3 regions of the Streptomyces sp. NPDC002566 genome follow, and region 3 is predicted to be linked to each of the others. Evidence: riboswitches for the same ligand, from Rfam matches in the RefSeq annotation. Region 3 holds a riboswitch; each other region holds the start of a gene.
The links. A riboswitch is a leader RNA that binds a small molecule or an ion and turns the genes downstream of it on or off. The one in region 3 is predicted to bind cyclic di-AMP.
Positions count from the first base shown of each region.

Region 1: it holds a riboswitch for cyclic di-AMP, as region 3 does, so the genes downstream of both, ACFYXA_RS20820 (transglycosylase SLT domain-containing protein) here and ACFYXA_RS00440 (M23 family metallopeptidase) in region 3, are expected to answer to the same signal.
Region 2: it holds a riboswitch for cyclic di-AMP, as region 3 does, so the genes downstream of both, ACFYXA_RS23760 (transglycosylase family protein) here and ACFYXA_RS00440 (M23 family metallopeptidase) in region 3, are expected to answer to the same signal.

Region 1 covers NZ_JBIARD010000004.1:794,788-801,810, forward strand. The annotation lists gene ACFYXA_RS20810 (outer membrane lipoprotein carrier protein LolA) at 1-975, opposite strand, end outside; gene ACFYXA_RS20815 (polyprenyl synthetase family protein) at 1,335-2,345, opposite strand; cyclic di-AMP (ydaO/yuaA leader) riboswitch at 2,987-3,130, shown strand; gene ACFYXA_RS20820 (transglycosylase SLT domain-containing protein) at 3,134-3,604, shown strand; gene ACFYXA_RS20825 (HAD family hydrolase) at 3,721-4,545, opposite strand; gene ACFYXA_RS20830 (GNAT family N-acetyltransferase) at 4,721-5,809, shown strand; gene ACFYXA_RS20835 (glycosyltransferase) at 5,858-7,023, shown strand, end outside.
Region 2 covers NZ_JBIARD010000005.1:485,747-492,769, reverse strand. The annotation lists gene ACFYXA_RS23780 (exopolyphosphatase) at 1-97, opposite strand, end outside; gene ACFYXA_RS23775 (DUF501 domain-containing protein) at 94-639, opposite strand; gene ACFYXA_RS23770 (septum formation initiator family protein) at 661-1,137, opposite strand; gene eno (phosphopyruvate hydratase) at 1,280-2,566, opposite strand; gene ACFYXA_RS23760 (transglycosylase family protein) at 2,882-3,592, opposite strand; cyclic di-AMP (ydaO/yuaA leader) riboswitch at 3,596-3,764, opposite strand; gene ACFYXA_RS23755 (transglycosylase family protein) at 3,994-5,055, opposite strand; gene ACFYXA_RS23750 (cytochrome P450) at 5,267-6,553, opposite strand; gene ACFYXA_RS23745 (nucleoside triphosphate pyrophosphohydrolase) at 6,638-7,023, opposite strand, start outside.
Region 3 covers NZ_JBIARD010000001.1:108,581-115,603, forward strand. The annotation lists gene ACFYXA_RS00430 (M16 family metallopeptidase) at 1-480, shown strand, start outside; gene ACFYXA_RS00435 (M16 family metallopeptidase) at 477-1,865, shown strand; cyclic di-AMP (ydaO/yuaA leader) riboswitch at 2,072-2,239, shown strand; gene ACFYXA_RS00440 (M23 family metallopeptidase) at 2,253-3,014, shown strand; gene ACFYXA_RS00445 (GntR family transcriptional regulator) at 3,237-3,929, shown strand; gene ACFYXA_RS00450 (HPr family phosphocarrier protein) at 4,202-4,483, opposite strand; gene ACFYXA_RS00455 (GNAT family N-acetyltransferase) at 4,660-7,023, shown strand, end outside.

The sequences.
Region 1 (7,023 bases), on a different contig from region 3:
TTCGGGAGCCTTGCCCGGCAGGCCGGGCCTCCCGCCCTCGTGCCCGGGGGCCTTGCCCGGCTGCCCGGGAGCCTTGTCCTCGAGTCCGGCCGGGCCGTCCTCGTCGCCCTCGCTGACCTTCGCGCCCTTCGGCGGGGTGAAGTCGAAGGTGGAGGGAGCGGGCTTGGCGAACGTCACCTGGGTGAAGCCGACGTCCACGACGGCGGCGCCGCCCGCGGCGGGGGTGAGCGTGAACTTCAGCGGCAGCCCCGTCTTCGCGTCCACGGCCACGCTGATCGCGCCGACGGTCGAGCCGGACTGCTTCGGCTTCACGAGCAGCTTGTAGGCGTCCCGGCCGGCGACCCGCACGGTGCCGTCCACGGTCACGGAGGTGGTGTCGTCGACGGCCTTCAGGGCCTCGTCGGCGAAGTCCTTGGGCGTGGCGGGAGCCGCCTCGTGACCGTCGCGGCCCTCCTCGGCGGTGGAGTGGTAGACCTGGTTGGAGGCGCTGTCGTACCCCCACACGTCCTTGCCGTTGTGGATGACGCTGTACTCGGCGGCGTTCTCCAGCAGCGACAGCTTCTGCCGGTCGGGGCCGTCGGCGGCGACCCTCAGGGTGTGCGTGCCGGCGGCGAGTTCGGTGAGCTTGGCGGACGGGTCGGCGGACGACTCGTCACCCTTCTTGCCCGCGGCGCCCGAGAGCAGCCCGCTCTCCAGTCCGCCCAGGTCGGGCAGGCCGAGGTCGGTGGTGATCTTCACGGTGCCGGACAGCTGCTGGACGTCCGAGGCGGCGATCTTCTGGATGAGCTGCTGGGCGGTGATCTTCGGCAGGTCGGGGTCGCCCGAGTCGGCGAGCGCCGGGACGAGCCCGATCGTCGCCGCCGCGACGCCCACCACGGTGACCGGGACGACGTACCGCACGGCCTTGCGTCGTCCGACGGGCAGGTCGTCGGCCTCCCCGGCGTGCGTGCGGTCGTCGGATGCGAACGGTGCCATGTGTGCCTTACCTCCGTCGTCGGCGGCGGCTGGTCATCTCGGGTGCGACGGTCCCCACCACAAGCCGCCATTCTCACCCGAATCGGTGAGCGGTGGTGATTTCCGTGGTTTCCATATGACCAAACAACCCGCCTCGATACGTCAACCCGAGGGCGCAACTACGCGTACGCCTGCGGTATGACACGGGGGTTGAGCGGGTGGGGGTACCCGTAGGGGGCGGAGGGGGATCTGACGGGGTGAAGGGATTCCCAGGGGGCCGCTCAGGGGCGAAGGGATTCCCAGGGGGGCGCTCAGGGGTGAAGGGATTCCCAGGGGGGTCGCTCAGGGGGTGGAGGCGCGTGCCCTCGAGTGGCGGGGCGTCACCCCGCCCGGTGCACCACCGCGTCGCACAGCTCCAGCAGCGCCCGCTTCGCCTCGCACTCCCGCAGCGGCGCCAGCGCGGCCCGCGCCTCCTTGGCGTACCGCACGGTGTCCGCGCGGGCCTGCTCCAGCGCCGGGTGGGCCCGGAGGGCGGCCAGCGCCTCCGCGTGCCGCGCGTCGTCGCTGAGGTCGGAGTCGAGCAGTTCGCAGAGCGCGATGTCCTCCGGCAGCGACAGCCGCTCCGCGCGCTCCCGCAGCCGCAGCACCGGCAGCGTGGGGATGCCCTCCCGCAGGTCCGTCCCGGGCGTCTTGCCCGACTCGTGCGAGTCCGAGGCGATGTCCAGGACGTCGTCCGCGAGCTGGAAGGCGACCCCGAGCCGCTCCCCGTACTGGGTGAGCACGTCGACGACCGTCTCGTCGGCGCCGGACATCATCGCGCCGAAGCGGCACGCCACCGCGACCAGGGAGCCGGTCTTGCCGCCCAGCACGTCGAGGTAGTGCTCGACCGGGTCCCGGCCGTCCGTCGGACCGGCCGTCTCCAGGATCTGGCCGGTGACCAGCCGTTCGAACGCCTCCGCCTGCACCCGGACCGCCTCGGGCCCGAGGTCGGCGAGGATGTGGGAGGCGCGGGCGAAGAGGAAGTCGCCGGTGAGCACCGCGACCGAGTTGCCCCACCGCGTGTTCGCGCTGGACACCCCGCGCCGCACCTCGGCCTCGTCCATCACGTCGTCGTGGTACAGCGTGGCCAGGTGGGTCAGCTCGACGACCACGGCGGACGGCACGATGCCCGGCGCGTGCCGGTCCCCGAACTGCGCCGACAGCATCACCAGCAGGGGCCGGAACCGCTTCCCGCCCGCCTTCACCAGATGCTGCGCGGCCTCGGTGATGAAGGGGACCGCACTCTTGGTGGCCTCGAACAGGCCTTCCTCGACAGCCGCCAATCCGGCCTGGACATCGGCTTCCAGAGCCTGGTCCCGCACGCTCAGCCCAAACGGCCCGACGACGGTCACGAGGGGTCTCCTGTCTGCTGGTGTCCGCTGGCGCTCACACGGTTTGTCGATAGGTCGCCGACCTCACTCAAGTCAGCGTATCCGGTCATGTTTCGATCACCGATAAGCCCCCACGTCCCCCGGCCCCACGTCGCCCGACCGGGAGGTGCCGCGTCCGGCCCGCGAAGCGCCGGTACCCCGGAAACTCCCCTCCACCCCGCCGACCGACGACGACCCCCGATGTGCCGAATCTCACGACGCCCGCCAAATAAATCGGAACCTGGGCACTAAATCAGACATTCCGCTCCGTTAATTCCATCGGATTCCGCTCACGCCCTTTTAAAAGCGACTTGGAACCCGATGTCCGATTTAGTCGGTCTTGTCATCGCGGGTGAGTTGGCTCACTTCACCGCCGGAGGCGCGGGAATCCGCCAGCCCCTGGATCCCCCACCGCGTCACGCGAGTTGACGCTTGCCGAATGCAAAGGATCAAGCGCCCCATAAACACCAGACCAAGGTCAATAGGGGTTTTCCGTGATTCCGACACTTGTTTCGGACATGTGCTCTCGCATACGTTCCCGGCCAGCCGGACAGACGCCTCATCCTGCCGCCGTCCGGCGACTTCCATCGACGAACCACTCGCGCACGGCAGGAGCGGGGGACTCAGGCAGAACGCCGGACCGGAGTACGTCACGCACGTGCCGGGCCGGCTCGGGGTGAAGTCGTGTCGCCGTGCCCCACGGCGCCGACCGGGCAGCTCTCGCCCGAACCCGACAGCTCACCCCGCAGGCGCCGGAGAGGAACGTCCCCATGTCCGCTGCCGCTCAGCACCGCCGCCGCTTCATCCGCGCCATCGCCGTCGCCTGCGCCGGCGTCGCCGCGCTCGCCCTCCCCGTCGCCGGAGCGAGCACCGCCTCGGCCGCCACCACCGCCGCCCCCGAGACCACGCTCGCCGGCTACCCCAACAACCTGGACGGGTGGATCCGCCAGTCGCTCGCCATCATGGCCGAGAAGAAGATCCCGGGCACCTACCACGGCATCTACCGCAACATCATCCGCGAGTCCTCGGGCAACCCGAACGCCATCAACCTGTGGGACTCCAACGCGGCGAAGGGCACCCCGTCCAAGGGGCTGCTCCAGGTCATCGACCCGACCTTCGCCGCGTACCACGTCGCCGGCACCGCGTACGACCCCTACGACCCGGTCGCCAACATCACCGCCGCCTGCAACTACGCGGCGGCCCGGTACGGCTCCATCGACAACGTCTTCGGCGCGTACTAGACGTACCCGTAGGACCCGGAGACCCGCAGTACCCGGGGCTCCGTAGACACGTAGGACCCGTAGACACGTAGGACCCGTAGCCCCGTAGGACCCGTAGCCCCGCAGGGTCCGTGCGTCTAGGGGAAGAGTCGTTCGAGGACGACGGCCACGCCGTCGTCCTCGTTCGACGCCGTCACCTCGTCGGCCACCGCCTTGAGCTCGGGGTGGGCGTTCGCCATCGCCACGCCGCGCGCCGCCCAGTCGAACATGGGGATGTCGTTGGGCATGTCGCCGAAGGCGAGCGTGTCCTGAGGCCGCAGACCGAGGTGCTCGGCGGCCAGGGCGAGTCCCGTCGCCTTGGTGACGCCGGACGGCTGGAGTTCCACCGTGCCCGGCCCCGACATGGTGACGGTGGCGAGCGAACCCACCACCGAGCGGGCCGTCGCCGCCAACTCGTCGTCGGACAGGGTGGGATGGCGCAGCAGCACCTTGCTGATCGGCTCGCACCACAGGTCCTCGCGCGAGTCGACCCGCAGGGCCGGCAGGGTCGGGTGCGGCATCCGGTAGCCCGGCTCGATGAGGGTCAGCCCGTCGACGCCGTTCTGGTCGACCGCCGCGTACACCTGGCCGACCTCGGCCTCGATCTTGCCCAGGGCCACCTCGGCCAGCTCCCGGTCCAGGGTGACCGACCACAGCAGGCGGTCCGCCGCGATGTCGTACACCTGCGCGCCCTGTCCGCACACCGCGAGCCCCCTGCTCCGCAGGATCCTCAGCAGCGGCCGCACCCGTGGTGCCGGGCGGCCGGTCACCACGAGGTGACGGGCGCCGGCGGCCGCGACCCGTGCGAGCGCGTCGAGCGACCGGTCGGAGAACGTGTCGTCGTCGCGGAGCAGCGTTCCGTCCAGGTCGGTGGCGATGAGGGTGTACGCGGAGCGCGCGGCATATGCGTGAGGTGCGGCCATGACCAGAGAATACGGATCCCGGACACCCTCAACTCACCGCCGATTCAACCGTTCCGCAGGGAGGGAAAGGGCGGTTCTGCACCGGTTGGCAACAACATGGTCCGCTACCTACCGCTCGCACCGTCTGGAGGGGTACCGTCCACAGTGTCCGGGGGGACTTGATCGGGGGGTCAGGTTGAACAGTGGACGTATCCGTGTGCTGGAGCCGGAGGATCTCGGCGAGGGGGAACGGGAGCGGTGGCGCGCGCTGCGCGCGGCGTCGACCGCTCCACGCAACCCCTTCATGGAACCCGAGTTCGCCGACGCAGTGGGGCGCGTGCGCCCGCGCACGCGTGTGGCGGTGGTGTACGAGGGGCGCGAACCGGTCGGCTTCCTGCCCCACGAGCGGGGCCCGCTGGGACGGGGGCAGGCCCTCGCGTACGGCGTCTGCGACGCGCAGGGGGCCGTACTGAGCCCGGGGCTCCGGCTGGACGCGGCCGAACTGATGCGCGCCTGCTCCCTGTCGAGCTTCGCCTTCGACAACCTGGAGGCGGAGCAGGGCCTGTTCACGCGGTACGCGGCGGCCGAGTACGCCTCCTACGTCATCGACGTGGAGAAGGGGTACGAGACCTACGAGTCCGTCCTGCGCGCACAGTCGCCGAAGTTCCTGAGGACGACGCTCGCCAAGGAGCGCAGGCTCGGCCGGCAGGCCGGACCGCTGCGGTTCGTGTTCGACGAGCGGGATCCCGCCGCGCTGCGCACGCTCATGGCGTGGAAGTCCGCCCAGTACCGGCGCACCGGGCGCCGGGACCGGTTCGCCCAGCAGTGGATCACCCGGCTCGTGCACCGGCTCGCGACCGAGACGCGCGCCCCTGACTGCTCCGGCGCGCTGTCCGTCCTCTATGCCGGCGGGCGGCCCGTCGCCGCCCACTTCGGGCTGCGGTCGACGACCGTCCTGGCCTGCTGGTTCCCCGCCTACGACCCGGCGTTCGCGAAGTACTCGCCGGGTCTGGTGCTGCATCTGCGGATGGCGGAGGCGGCCGCCGCCGAAGGCATCGGCCTGCTGGATCTGGGGCGCGGCGCGGCCGAGTACAAGGACTCGCTGAGAACGGGCGAGCTGCCCGTGTACGAGGGGGCGTGGACGCGGCCGTGGGCGGGCGCCGCACTGCACTGGCTCAGCCGGGAGCCGTCCCGCCGCGCCCACCACTTCGTCCGCAGCCGGCCGAGGCTGGCCTCGGCGGCGAACCGGGCGCTGAGGAGCGCGGGCCGGATCCGGGGGAGGTGAGGGCGGTTGACGGGGAGGAGCCTGCGGTTCGGGAGAGGGGAGCACATCGTGTCGCGTGCGCCACGTGTCCAGCGGGAGATCCGAAGGTTCCTGGACATCGGTCCGGTTCAGGTCGCCGAACTGGATCTGCCCGACGGGGACGCGTACGCGGGTGGGGACGCTGGTGCCGATGGGGACGTCGGTGTCGGTCGGGACGCCGGTGGGGAGGTGTCGTTGAGGCCCGGGCCCGGCAGTCCGCCCGTCACGCACGGCGAGGTGTTCCTCCTGGTGAGGAGGGGTGGCCGGCCGGTCGGCACTCTGCTCGGACGGGTCCCGGAGGGCGCCGACCCCAGGACCGTTCTCGCCGCGCAGGCCCGGGAGCAGGTGGGCCCACGGCCGGCGCCGACCGCGCCTCCCGCACCGTCCACCACCGCCCCCACGCCTCCCGTGCCGTTCACCACCGTCGTGATCGCCACCCGCGAGCGCACCGACCGGCTGGCGCACGCGCTCGACTCGCTGCTCGCCCAGGACCATCCCGACTTCGAGATCGTCGTCGTGGACAACGCGCCGACCACGGACACCACGCGGGAGCTGATCGAACGCAAGTACGGCGAGCGGGTGCGCCACATCGTCGAGCCGGTGCCCGGTCTCGCCGTCGCGCACAACAGGGGCGTCCGGGCCGCGCACGGCGAGGTCGTCGCCTTCACCGACGACGACGTCGTGGCCGACCCGCGCTGGCTCACCGAACTCACCACTCCCTTCGCCGCCGACCCCGGCCTCGGCTGCGTCACCGGCCTGATCCTGCCCGCGCGGCTGCGCACCCCGGCCCAGGTGCTGCTGGAGAGTCACGGCGGCTTCGCGAAAGGCTTCACGGCACGGACGTACGACCCGTACGACCCGCCCGCCGACGAGCCGCTGTTCCCCTTCACCGCGGGCCGGTTCGGCTCCGGCGCGAACATGGCGTTCCGGGCGGACGTGCTGCGCGCGGTCGGCGGCTTCGACCCGGCGACCGGCGCCGGCACCCCGGCCCGAGGGGGCGACGACCTGTACGGGTTCGTCCGCGTCCTCGCCCAGGGCCACCGACTGCACTACACGCCGCTGGCCCTGGTCTGGCACCACCACCGTCAGACCTGGCGCGACCTGGAGAACCAGGCGTACGGCTACGGCGCCGGCCTCACCGCCTACCTGACCGCCCTCCTGGTCAACCGCCCCTCCCTCCTCCCGGCGTTCCTCGC
Region 2 (7,023 bases), on a different contig from region 3:
GGTCCAGCTCGACGAGTTCACCGCTCGCGGGGTCCGCGTCGGCGACGAGCAGCCGGATCGAGTTCGTACCGCAGTCGACGGCGGCGACGCGGCTCACTGGGCCTCCCCCTCGCCGGACGGCGGCTCCGGCAGCGTCACGCAGGCGCCCTTGGCCCACCACTGGGGCAGCATCGCCAGCGCCTCGTCCCCGAGCGGGTTCACCCCGGGGCCCGCGGCCAGCGAGTGCGCCACGAGGACGTGCAGGCACTTCACCCGGTCCGGCATGCCGCCCGCGCTCGGGAAGCCCTTCAGCTCCTCGATCTCGTCGCGCCGCCGGACGTAGTCCTCGTGCGCGGCCCGGTAGGCGGCGGCGAGCTCCGGGTCCGTCCCCAGCCGCTCCGTCATCTCCTTCATCACGCCGTTCGCCTCCAGCGTGCCGATCGCGGAGTTCGCCTTGGGGCACGTCAGGTAGTACAGCGTCGGGAAGGGCGTGCCGTCGGGCAGACGGGGGGCCGTCTCGACGACGTCCGGCTGCCCGCAGGGGCAGCGGTGGGCGATCGCGCGCAGACCGCGCGGCGGGCGTCCGAGCTGCTGCCGGAAGGCCTCGACGTCCGCGTCGGTGGGCTCGGTGCGCTCGGTGGTCGGCGGGGGCGTTTCCATGACTGTCTTTCTATCGGTCATTCACTGGTCGGCGGCGTCGGACTTGTCGACCCCGTCCCAGACGTTCGAGTACCAGGGGCGGTCGGCGGCGCCGAGGTCGGTACGGGACTTCCTGGCGGCGCCCGGGTCGATGACGACGAAGCCCGTCTCCCCCGGCATCACGTAGTGCAGCCGCTCCCGGATCCGCTGCTCGGCATAGGCGTCGTCCTGCCACCGTGCCTTGAGGTCGCGCAGTTCCTCCACCCGCTGCCGGGCCTGCTCCCGCTCGCGCTGGAGGTCGGCGATCTCGGCGCGCTGGGAGACGTACTGGCGCATCGGGTAGGCGAGGGCCACCACGAGCGAGCACAGGACGAGCGCGAGCAGGGCGGCGCGGCCGGTGAGGCGGGAGCGGCGGGCCTGCCGTTTGGTCTGCGAGCGGTAGACACGGGCCGCCGTCTGCTCGCCGAGCAGCCTGATCCTGGTCGTGGTGGAGAACCGGTCCCGGTCCCTCACGGACATGTCCCCGCCTCCCGTCTCGTCCCGCGTGGCACGTGTTCCGTCCCGCGTCACACGCGCGTACGTCCCCGCACACGGTACGGGACCGGGTACGGGGACGTACGTACGACGCTGCCTGATGAGGACGTCAGGCCGTGGCCGCGTCTCAGTTCGTGAAGCGGAACCGGGGGAAGGCGCTGCGGCCGGCGTACACCGCGGCGTCGTCGAGGATCTCCTCGATGCGCAGCAGCTGGTTGTACTTGGCGACGCGGTCCGAGCGGGCCGGGGCGCCGGTCTTGATCTGACCGCAGTTCACGGCGACGGCGAGGTCGGCGATGGTGACGTCCTCGGTCTCGCCGGAGCGGTGGGACATCATGCACTTGAAGCCGTTGCGCTGGGCGAGCTCGACGGCGTCGAGGGTCTCGGTCAGCGAGCCGATCTGGTTCACCTTGACCAGCAGGGCGTTGGCGGCGCCCTCCTCGATGCCGCGGGCGAGGCGCTCGGGGTTGGTGACGAACAGGTCGTCGCCGACGAGCTGGACCTTGTCGCCGAGGCGCTCGGTGATGGTCTTCCAGCCCTCCCAGTCGTCCTCGAACAGCGGGTCCTCGATGGAGACCAGCGGGTACGCCTCGACGAGCTCGGCGTAGTAGTCGGTCATCTCGGCGGCGGAGCGCTCCTTGCCCTCGAAGACGTAGACGCCGTCCTTGTAGAACTCGGAGGCGGCGACGTCGAGCGCCAGGGCGATCTGCTCGCCGGGGGTGTAGCCGGCCTCCTTGACGGCCTCGAGGATGAGGTCGAGGGCGGCACGGTTGGAGTCCAGGTTCGGGGCGAAGCCGCCCTCGTCGCCGAGGCCGGTGCTCAGGCCCTTGCGCTTCAGCACCTTCTTGAGGGTGTGGTAGACCTCGGCGCCCCAGCGCAGGGCCTCGGAGAAGGACTCCGCGCCGATCGGGGCGATCATGAACTCCTGGATGTCCACGTTGGTGTCGGCGTGCGAGCCGCCGTTCAGGATGTTCATCATCGGCACCGGCAGCAGGTGCGCGTTGGGGCCGCCCAGGTAGCGGAACAGCGGCAGGTCGCTGGCCTCGGAGGCGGCGTGGGCGACGGCGAGGGAGACGCCGAGGATGGCGTTGGCGCCGAGGGAGCCCTTGTTGTCGGTGGCGTCCAGGTCGAACATGGCCTGGTCGATCAGGCGCTGCTCGGTGGCGTCGTAGCCGACGAGCTCGGGGCCGATCTGCTCGATGACGGCGAGGACGGCCTTCTCGACACCCTTGCCGAGGTAGCGGTCGGGGTCACCGTCGCGGAGTTCGACGGCCTCGAAGGCGCCGGTGGAAGCGCCGGAGGGGACGGCGGCACGACCCGTGCTGCCGTCGTCGAGGCCGACCTCGACCTCGACCGTGGGGTTGCCTCGGGAGTCCAGGATTTCCCGGGCTACGACGACGTCGATGGACGGCACGAGCATCTCCTTCATGGGATGTGACGCTGGTTCGACTAGAGCCTAACCGCCCCGGGGCCGTCGGCAGCCGACCGACCGTCCCGTGGACAGACAGACGGTACACATTGTTCCCGGCCGGAACAAAGAGGGGTGGCGAGGAAGGCGGGCGAACACCGGGAGAACGCCCGGCGGCGGGAAGAACGAACCCCGCCCCGGTGCGTACGGGGGAGAACGCACCGGGGCGGGGAGCCTGTGGGGACGGGGGCGGCCCTCACGAGGCCCCGGGTGTGCGGGCCTCGCTCGTGAGGACGCTGCGGCTTCGGCCGGAGCCGGGCGTCACTTCAGGTGAAGCTGCTGGCCCGGGTAGATGAGGTTGGCGTCCTCGACGATGTCCTTGTTCAGCTCGAAGAGCTTGGCCCAGCCGCCGGCGACCTTCTGCTTGGTGGCGATGGTGCTCAGGGTGTCGCCCTCGACGACCTTGTACTCGCCGTCGCCCTTCTTGACCTTCTCGCCGGTCGGCGTGGTGACCGTCTTCTGGCTCTTGACGGCCGGACGCTCGGTCGAGCGGGAGGCGCTCTGCTTCTCGGTGGAGCGGCTGCCCGAGTCCGAGGAGCCGGAACCGCTGCCGGAGGAGCCGGAACCGGAGCCGCTGCCGGAGGAGCCGCCGGTGTACGCGGCGCCGGACAGGCCCTTGCCGCAGACCGGCCATGCGCCCTTGCCCTGGCTCGACAGGACCTTCTCGGCGACCTGGATCTGCTGCGACTTGCTCGCCTTGTCGGCGGTGGAGGCGTACTGCGTGCCGCCGTACGCGGACCAGGTGGAGGCGGAGAACTGCAGCCCGCCGTAGTAGCCGTTGCCGGTGTTGATGGACCAGTTGCCGCCCGACTCGCACTGGGCGACGGCGTCCCACTCGGAGGAGGTGGCGGCGGAGGCGTTGCCCGCGGCCATCAGCGGGGCGGCGATGGCGACGCCGGTGACACCGGCCAGCGCGGCGGCACGGGTGGCCTTGGCGGGACGACGGTGCTTGCCCTTGGCGGAAAACAGCATGGTGGATCCCCTCACCGACGCCTACGAGGTGAGCTGTCGGGTTCGGGCCGGTTGGGTTGCCCGGCCACTCCTCCGTCGGAGGCGTGGCTTCACCCCTAGCCGGATCCAGCTGAACCGCTGGGCCCGGCGCTTACCTTGGGTCCCCCGCTCCTGCCCGCGGCGCATGATGCGACGACTGTTCCCGGGCGGCCGTCGGCAGGATTCGGCGTAGCGGCAGCCGGGGCTCGGGTTGCCGAGCGGTCACGACCGTAGGCACGGAACCGACGGAATATCAAAGACGAGAGGGGCCTCTGAGACTCATCCCACACTTTCACCGAAACGGACATTTATGAGCGAAATGTGACGTGAACTCCCCCCGTTTCGGGGGGTTTTCGGCCCTCTTGATCCACTCCTCCGCCGGGTCAGCCGACCACGGTGACCAGGGTCTGACCGGGTGCGATGTCGGCCGGGTCGGCGCCGATGGAGTCCCGGTTGGCGTCGTAGAGGGCGCGCCATCCGCCGTCGACGCCAAGGGAGTCGGCGATGGAGTCCAGGGAGTCGCCGTCGCGGACGGTGTAGGTGCCCGCGGCGCCGAGGGGATTGGCGGCGTGGCGGCCGGAGGAGGGGGTGGTGTCGCCGGCACTCTCCTCCGCGGTGGAGCCGCGGTGGCGTCCGGAGCCGAGGGCGTCGGCGCCGGGCGCCTCGGCGTCGGCGGAGCCCGCGGTGAGGGAGCCGGTGTCGACGAGGCTCCAGGAACCGGCATCCTGACCGGACTTGTCCGACTCGTCCAGTTTCGGGGACTCGGTGGGCGAGCTGTCACCCGCCTGTGCCCCACCGGAGCCGGCCGCGCTGCCCGGCTTCGACGAGCCGTCACCCGCAGGGGAGGGCGATTCGGATGAACTGGACGAAGGGGAGGAAGGAGACGAAGGTGACACGGAGGGCGAAGACTGCGAATCACCCGCACTCTTCTCCGATCCGGCGGAGCCGCTGCCGGACTCCTGGGAGGAGCCCGAGGAACCGGAGCCTCTGGAGAGGTCGGCCAGGCCGGAGGTGATCGAGGAGTCGGACGAGTCGTCCGCGAGGCCGGTGTCCACGTCGCCCGTGGCCGCGTCGGCGGTGAGCCCGGAGGTCAGGCCGCAGGTGCCCCACGCGCCCACACCCTCGCCGGCGAGGACCTTCTGGGCGACGGCGATCTGCTGGTTGCGGCTGGCCAGGTCGGGACGCGAGGCGTAGTCGCTCCCGCCGTACTTGTCCCAGTCCTCCTGACTGAGCGACAGACCGCCGTACTCGCCGCCGCCCTGGTTCGCGCTCCAGGAGCCGCCGCTCTCGCACTCCGCCACCCGGTCCCACACGGTGCCGTCGGCCGCGCTCGCCGCCGAGGCGCCGAGCAGGGGGATGGCGATGGCGGAGCCGGTCACACCGGCCGCGACGATGAGGGCCGGGGCCTGGCGGGGGCGACGGTGACGACCGTTCCCGGTGAGCATGCGAACGCCTTTCTCGAGACAGCAGTGCCCTCGCGGCGAGCGAAAGAGGGTCGCCGCGTTGACGAGTGAACGTATCGGCAGACGATCGCTTGTCACAAGTTAATGCCGCGTAGATCACGTGAAGATCACAGAGTTGAGAATCGGTCACCTTCGTTTCGCAATCCGGTCACACGCCATCAGGTTTGGGAGCCGGCGCGAGGTCTTCGCGGAGTCACCGTTCGACCGGGGTGAACTCCACGGGGAGGGTGCGCAGTCCGCGCATGATGAGGCCGCCGCGCCACCTCAACTCCTCGGGTTCCACGGCCAGTCGGAGGTCGGGGAGACGGGTGAGGAGGGTCGCCAGCGCGGTCTGCCCCTCCAGCCGTGCGAGGGGCGCGCCGAGGCAGTAGTGGATGCCGTGGCCGTAGCCGAGGTGCTGGTTGTCACGGCGGCTCAGGTCGAGGGTGTCGGGTTCGGTGAAGCGTTCCGGATCGCGGTCGGCCGCGGCGAGGACGACGAGGACGGGATCGCCGGCGGCGATGTCCTGGCCGCCGATGCTGAGCGGGCGGGTGGCGAACCGCCAGGTGGCGAGCTCCACCGGGCCGTCGTAGCGCAGGAGTTCCTCCACGCCGTTCTCCAGCAGGGCGCGGTCGCCCGCGGCGAGGGAGTCCTGCAGGCGGTGGCGCTGACCGGGGTGGGTGAGCAGGGCGTAGGTGCCGTTCCCGATCAGGTTCACGGTGGTCTCGAACCCGGCGAACAGGAGGATGAACGCCATGGCGGCGGCCTCGTTCTCGGTGAGGTGCTCGCCGTGGTCGGAGGCGCGGATGAGACCGGAGATGAGGTCCTCGCCGGGGACGGGTTCCGGTGTGAGGGCCTCGCGTTTGCGGTGGATGAGCTCGGCGAGATAGCCGCGCATCTTCTTCACCGACCGCGCGACTCCGCCGCGCGGCCCCCCGCCGTGCCGGATCATCATCCCCGCCCAGTCCCGGAAGTCGTCCTGGTCCTCGCGGGGGACGCCCAGCAGGTCGCAGATGGCGTAGATGGGCAGCGGGAAGGCGAAGTCGTGGATGAGGTCGGCGCTCCCCCGCGCCGCGAACCGGTCGATGAGGTCGTCGGTGAGCTCCTGGACGCGGGGCGCGAACTCCGCGACCCGGCGGGGGGTGAACGCCTTGCTGACGAGACGCCGCAGCCGGGTGTGGTCCGGCGGGTCGATGTTCAGCAGGTGCGTCATCAACTCGGCCTTGCGCTCACCGGGGATGCCGGTCTTGCCCTTGGCGTGGGCGGGCTCGGCGTGGTGCGCGGGGTTCTTGGAGAGCCGCTGGTCGGCGAGGGCCTGCTTGGCGTCGGCGTACCGGGTGACCAGCCACGCCTCCACCCCGCTGGGCAGCCGGGTCCGCCGCACCGGCGCGTGCTCCCGCAACCAGGCGTAGGCGGGGTAGGGGTCGCTGGCGAACTCCCAGCTGAAAAGCTCCGGAACGGGCCCGGGCCCGGAAACGAACGAATCGGTCTGGCTGCTCACCTCACGACGGTATCGGCACGGCGCACGACCGCGACACGAGGTCGACGAGCGGGCCGACCGGCCCCGGGGGAGCCGCCCCCTCCGTCAGTCCCGCAAGCCCTCTGTCGTGCGGATGGCCTCCCGGTAGGTGCGGGCGGCCGCTCGTAGGGAGGCTTCCGGGTCGGTGCCCTCTGCTTCTGCCCGGGCGGCCAGGGCCAGCAGTTCGTAGCCGATGCCCCCGGTGGCGGGCAGGGGGACCTCCAGGCCGGCCGAGCGCACCCGGGACGCCAGTTTGGCCGCGAGGGCCAGGGCCGGCTGATGGAGGGGGACGCCGTCCGTCACCGACTCTCGCCGCTTCTCGACCGCCTTCGTGCGCATCCAGTGCGCCTTGACCTCCTCCGGGGTCGCCGCCGTGGCGTCGCCGAAGACATGGGGGTGGCGGTGGATGAGCTTGGCGACGATCGTGGCCGCCACGTCGTCCACGGAGAAGG
Region 3 (7,023 bases):
GACCGCACCGCGGTGGCGGCCGGCTTCGGTCTGCTGCGGCTCGCGGGAGCGCCCTCGCTCGGCTGGCTGGACGTGAAGACCTCCGGCGACGTCGAGGTGCCCGTCATCGAGACCGCCATCGACGAGGAGCTCGCCCGGTTCGCCGAGGAGGGCCCCACGGACGAGGAGATGGAGCGCGCCCAGGCGCAGTTGGAGCGCGAGTGGCTGGACCGCCTGGGCACGGTCGCCGGCCGCGCCGACGAACTGTGCCGGTTCGCCGTGCTGTTCGGCGACCCGCAGCTCGCCCTGACCGCCGTCCAGCGCGTGCTGGACGTGACGGCGGAGGAGGTGCGCGAGGTCGCGAAGGCCCGGCTGCGCCCCGACAACCGCGCGGTGCTGGTGTACGAGCCCACCGAGCCCACTGAGGGCACGGAGAGCGCCGACGGCGCCGAAGCCGCCGCGACCACCGCCGACGACCACGACGAGGAGGCGGCCAAGTGACCGAGCTCGCCACGATGGACTTCCACCCCCAGCCGCAGGCGGGCGACGCCAAGCCGTGGGCGTTCCCGGCGCCCGAGCGCGGAACCCTCGACAACGGGCTGACCGTCCTGCACTGCCACCGCCCCGGCCAGCAGGTCGTCGCCGTCGAGGTCCTCCTCGACGCGCCCCTGGACGCCGAGCCGGCCGGCCTGGACGGCGTCGCCACGATCATGGCGCGCGCCTTCTCCGAGGGCACCGACAAGCACTCCGCCGAGGAGTTCGCCGCCGAGCTGGAGCGCTGCGGCGCCACCCTCGACGCCCACGCCGACCACCCCGGCGTCCGTGTGAGCCTGGAGGTGCCCGCCTCCCGGCTGGCCAAGGCCCTCGGTCTGGTCGCCGACGCCCTCAGGGCGCCCGCGTTCGCCGACAGCGAGGTCGAGCGCCTCGTCCGCAACCGCCTGGACGAGATCCCGCACGAGCTGGCCAACCCCTCCCGGCGTGCGGCCAAGGAGCTCTCCAGGGAGCTGTTCCCGGCCGACGCGCGCATGTCGCGCCCGCGTCAGGGCAGCGCGGAGACGGTCGAGAACATCGACTCCGCGGCCGTGCGCGCCTTCTACGAGAAGCACGTCCGCCCCGCCACGGCCACCGCCGTGATCGTCGGCGACCTCACCGACGTCGACCTGGCGGCGCTCCTCGGCGACACCCTGGGCGCGTGGACGGGCTCCGCCGCTCAGCCGCGCCCGGTGCCGCCGGTCACCGCCGACGACAACGGCCGGGTCGTCATCGTGGACCGCCCCGGCGCCGTCCAGACGCAGCTGCTGATCGGCCGTATCGGACCCGACCGGCACGCACGCGTGTGGCCCGCGCAGGTGCTCGGCACGTACTGCCTGGGCGGCACCCTCACCTCCCGTCTGGACCGCGTCCTCCGGGAGGAGAAGGGCTACACCTACGGCGTGCGCGCCTTCGGGCAGGTCCTGCGGTCCGCTCCGGACGGCTCGGGCGCCGCCATGCTCGCCATCAGCGGCTCGGTCGACACCCCCAACACCGGCCCCGCGCTGGACGACCTGTGGAAGGTGCTGCGCACGCTGGCCGAGGGCGGGCTGACCGACGCCGAGCGCGACGTCGCCGTGCAGAACCTCGTCGGCGTGGCGCCGCTGAAGTACGAGACCGCCGCGGCCGTCGCCGCCACGCTCGCCGACCAGGTCGAGCAGCACCTGCCGGACGACTTCCAGGCGACGCTCTATCAGCAGCTCGCCGCCACCGGCACCGTGGAGGCCACGGCGGCCGCCGTGAGCGCCTTCCCGGTGGACCGTCTGGTGACCGTGCTCGTCGGTGACGCGGCGCAGATCAAGGAGCCGGTCGAGGCTCTCGGCATCGGCGAGGTGAAGGTCGTCACGGCCGACTGAACCACCCGCACGCGCGCGTGGAGTCCCGGTGACGGATGTGTCACCGGGACTCCCTGTTGTCCGGATGATGTCCGAATTGAGGGAGTGACAGCCTGTCTGCCCTGTGGGATGCGCTACAAAAGGCGGCTTACGTTTGGGAATTGACAGCGGCCCCGTCTAGGTTCGTCCGGGCTGTCCGTCGGGCACTGCGCCGCACCCGCGGCACCGGACAGTCATCGCCGAGTCCCCGTACGGCGCGAGCCAGGGGAGCCGGGGACCCAACTGCGAAGTCCCTGGGGTGAATCGGACGCCCGCGCGAGTCGCGAGGGGGTCCGTAGGAGACCTTCCTGCTCCGAACCCGTCAGCTAACCCGGTAGGCGAGAGGGAAGGAAAGGACCGCTCAACTTCATGGCGTTCACCTGCGCCACCGGGAAGCACCGTCGTCCCGGTCGGATGCGGCGCACCTCTGCGCGCGCGGCGAGCATCGCCGCACTGACCACCACGGGCGTCATCGCCACCGTCGCCTCCGGCTCCGCCGTCGCCGCCGAGCCCACGCCCTCCGTCGAGCAGACCGGCCTCGTCCCGGTCGTCACCGTCGGCGACTCCGTCGCCCAGCGAGTCGACGACCAGGCCGCCGCCCAGCAGCAGGCGGCCGAGGAGGCCGCCGAGGTGAAGAAGGCCGCCGTGATGGCAGCCATGAAGGTCAGGGAGGAGCGCGCGGCCAGGGCGCGTGCCGCCCGCGCCGCCGAGCGCAAGCGCCTGAACACCTTCGTCCCGCCGATCAGCGGCTCGTACGTCTCCACGAGCTACAAGTCCGGCGGCTCCCTGTGGTCCTCCGGCAGCCACACCGGCATCGACTTCCACGCCTCCAGCGGCACCACCGTGCACGCCGTCGGGCTCGGCACCGTCGTCGAGGCCGGCTGGGGCGGCGCCTACGGCAACCAGGTCGTGATCCGGATGAGCGACGGCACGTACACCCAGTACGGCCACCTGTCGTCCATCAGCGTCTCGGTGGGCGAGCAGGTCACCCCGGGCCGGCAGATCGGCCTGTCGGGAGCCACCGGCAACGTCACCGGCCCGCACCTGCACTTCGAGGCCCGCACCAGCCCGGAGTACGGCTCGGACATCGACCCCGTCGCCTACCTCCGCAAGCACGGCTTGAACGTCTGACGCCGCACGGCGCACCGAACCAAAAGCCCGGCCCCCGGGGGACGCACCGACAGCGTCCCCCGGGGGCCGGGCTTTTGCCGTTTTCCCCGCTTCACCGCCTCCGCTGTCCAAAAAATATCCATGGATTCCGGCCCGCCGTCGGAAATTCCCGCACATTGCAATAGAGTCACGGAACGGACGTCACTCGTCGACGTTTCGCGGGGACAAAGGCGGAGGTCGGTCATGCGTATTCCGGCGCACTCGGTGTGCACGGCCATCCGGGACGACATCGTCGCGGGTGTCTACGAGCGCGGCAGCCGCCTCACCGAGGAACTGCTCGCCCGCCGCTACGGAGTCTCACGGGTCCCCGTCCGCGAGGCGCTGCGCACGCTGGAGGCGGAGGGTTTCGTCGTCACGCGACGGCACGCGGGCGCGTGCGTGGCGGAACCGACCGAGCAGGAGGCCGCCGACCTGCTGGAGATGCGCCTGCTGCTGGAGCCGCTCGGCGCGTCCAGGGCCGCCCAGCGGCGCACCGAGGCGCATCTGAAGGTGCTGCGCGGCCTGGTCCGGCTGGGCCAGGAGCGCGCCAGGCGGGGAGGCAGCGAGGACCTGCGCTCCCTGGGCGGCTGGTTCCACGAGACGCTCGCCCAGGCCTGCGGCAGCCACGCCCTGTCCTCCACGCTGACCGGGCTGCGTCACAAGATCGTCTGGATGTACGCGGTGGAGGCGCCGGCCGACCCGGTGGAGTCCTGGGCGGAGCACGGCGCGATCGTGGACGCGGTGGCGCGCGGCGACGGGGAGCGCGCGCGGGCGATCACGGCGCTGCACACCGAGCGCGCCGCCGCCGCGCACCGGCTGCGCTTCACCGGCGGGGACGGGGCGGAGCGTGTGAGGACTTCGCAACACGCCGTCAACACGTCAGGCCGCCGGCATTAACACGGGAGCCGTATACAAAGAGGGGATATTCGGCGGAGACGTATTTCCGCTGCCTTTTCATGTTGCGCGCCCGGAATTGACCGGTCGTGCTTTCCGCGCGTCCGCGAACCCGTACGCCGGCCTTTTTCGCACCTCTCGGAGGAACGGGATTTCCCCCGCCGAAAATTGCCGAAATTGCGGCTGGCCGGCGAGTGGCCGGTGCGGGGCGAAAACGGCGGAGCCGCGCCGCCCGGGTGGGGCGACGCGGCTCCAAGGGTGCCGCGAGCGTGGGCTCAGACGGTCTCGGGAAGCTCCTCGAGACCTTCGGAGACCAGCTTGGCCAGCCGGTCCAGGGCGGCGTCCGCGCCCTCGGCGTCGGAGGCGAGGACGATCTCCTCGCCGCCCTGGGCGCCCAGACCGAGGACGGCCAGCATGGACGCCGCGTTGACGGGGTCGCCGCCCGCCTTGGCGATCGTCACCGGGACGCCTGCGGCCGTGGCGGCTCGGACGAAGATGGAGGCGGGGCGGGCGTGGAGGCCCTCGGCCCAGCCGACGTTGACGCGGCGCTCAGCCATGTGATGCTGCCCTTCGCTGTTCAGGGTTGTCTAGACCAGTGTTCCACACGTGAAGCACCTTGGAACGGGGTCGCCCCGTTCTGCCGGTGGACGTGGGATCGCGGCCTCGACCCCACGGTTTCGTCCTCACAGACTGCCTCGCGCCGTTGTCGTACGCGAGCCGTACTCTGGGCCCCATGCAGAGCGCGCCGGACCGGCACGAGTACCCCGCCCACTGGGAAGCCGACGTGGTGCTGCGCGACGGCGGCACCGCGCGCATCCGCCCCATCACCGTCGATGACGCCGAGCGCCTGGTCAGCTTCTACGAGCAGGTCTCGGACGAGTCGAAGTACTACCGCTTCTTCGCGCCCTACCCGCGTCTGTCCGCCAAGGACGTCCACCGCTTCACGCACCACGACTTTGTGGACCGGGTGGGACTCGCGGCCACGGTCGGCGGCGAGTTCATCGCCACCGTACGCTATGACCGCATCGGCGCCGACGGCATGCCCGCCTCCGCACCCGCCGACGAGGCCGAGGTCGCCTTCCTCGTGCAGGACGCCCACCAGGGCAGGGGCGTCGCCTCGGCGCTGCTGGAACACATCGGGGCCGTCGCCCGCGAGCGCGGGATCCGCCGGTTCGCCGCCGAGGTGCTCCCCGCCAACAGCAAGATGATCAAGGTGTTCACGGACGCCGGGTACACCCAGAAGCGCAGCTTCGAGGACGGCGTCGTCCGTCTGGAGTTCGACCTCGAACCCACCGAGCGCTCCCTGGCGGTGCAGCGCGCGCGTGAGCAGCGCGCCGAGGCCCGTTCCGTGCGACGGCTCCTGGCCCCCGGTTCGGTCGCCGTCGTCGGCGTCGGACGCGCGCCCGGCGGCGTCGGCCGCGGCGTCCTCGGCAACCTGCGGGACGCGGGCTTCACCGGGCCCCTCTACGCGGTGAACAAGGCGTTCCCCGAAGACCTCAAGGAGATCGACGGGGTACCCGCCCACCGCTCCGTGGGGGAGATCGACGGACACGTCGACCTGGCGGTCGTCGCCGTCCCCGCCGAACACGTGCCCGAGGTCGTCGCCGAGTGCGGTGAGCACGGGGTGCAGGGACTCGTCGTGCTCGCCGCAGGCTACGCCGAGAGCGGCCCCGAAGGGCGCGAGCGCCAGCGCGCACTCGTCCGCCACGCGCGCGCGTACGGCATGCGGATCATCGGCCCCAACGCCTTCGGGATCGTCAACACCGCACCGACGGTGCGGCTCAACGCCTCACTGGCGCCGGAGATGCCGCGGCCCGGCCGCATCGGCCTGTTCGCCCAGTCCGGCGCCATCGGCGTCGCCCTCCTGTCCCGTCTGCACCGGCGCGGCGGAGGCGTCACCGGCGTCACCGGCGTGTCCACGTTCGTCTCCTCCGGCAACCGCGCCGACGTCTCCGGCAACGACGTCCTCCAGTACTGGTACGACGACCCCGACACCGATGTGGCCCTGATGTACCTGGAGTCCATCGGCAACCCCCGCAAGTTCACCCGCCTCGCACGCCGTACGGCGGCGGCGAAGCCCCTGGTGGTCGTGCAGGGCGCCGGATCCGCGCCGCAGGGCCACGCGGTACGGGCCACCCGGCTGCCGCACGCGACCGTGTCCGCGCTGCTGCGGCAGGCCGGGGTGATCCGGGTGGAGACCATCACCGAACTCGTCGACACCGGCCTGCTGCTCGCCCGCCAGCCGCTGCCGAACGGCCCCCGGGTGGCCATCCTCGGCAACTCCGAGTCGCTCGGCCTGCTGACGTACGACGCGTGCCTCTCCCAGGGCCTGCGCCCGCTGCGGCCGCGGGACCTGACCACCCAGGCCACGGCGGAGGACTTCCACGCGGCACTGGCCCGCGCCCTGGCCGACGACGCCTGCGACGCGGTGGTGGTCACGGCGATCCCCGCGATCGGCGAGGCGTCGCCCGGTGACGCGGAACTGGCCGAGGCGCTGCGCACCGCCGCGGCCGCCGGCCCCGCCAAGCCGGTGCTCGTCGTGCACGTGGAACTCGGCGGCCTCGCGGAGGCCCTTTCGGCGGCCTCCAGCACGGCCCCCCGCGCGCGTGCCGCCGCGACCACGGACCCACAGGCCCACTCCGCCCCGCCCCGCGCAGCCGAAAGTCACACAGCCGACGCGCACACAGCCGGCGCGCACACAGTCGACGCGCCCGTGCCCGACGTGCCCACTCCTGACACGCCCGTGCCCCCCGCGCCCCAGCCGCCGGGCTCCGCGACCTCCCCGGCCGGCGCCCCCGAGGACGCTCACCTCATCCCCGCCTATCCCGCCGCCGAACGCGCGGTCCGCGCTCTCTCCGAAGCCGTGAAGTACGCGCACTGGCGCCGCGAGGCCGCCGACCCCGGCAAGGTGCCCGAGTACGACGACATCGACGAGAGGGGAGCCGCCGAGCTGATCGACGGGCTCCTCGCGCGCGGGCAGGGCCTCACCCTCGGCGCCGACGAGACCCGTGAGCTCCTCGGCCGCTACGGGGTCCACCTGCGCCCGGCCGTCCCCGCGCCGACCCCCGACGAGGCCGCGCGAGCCGCCGGCGCCCTC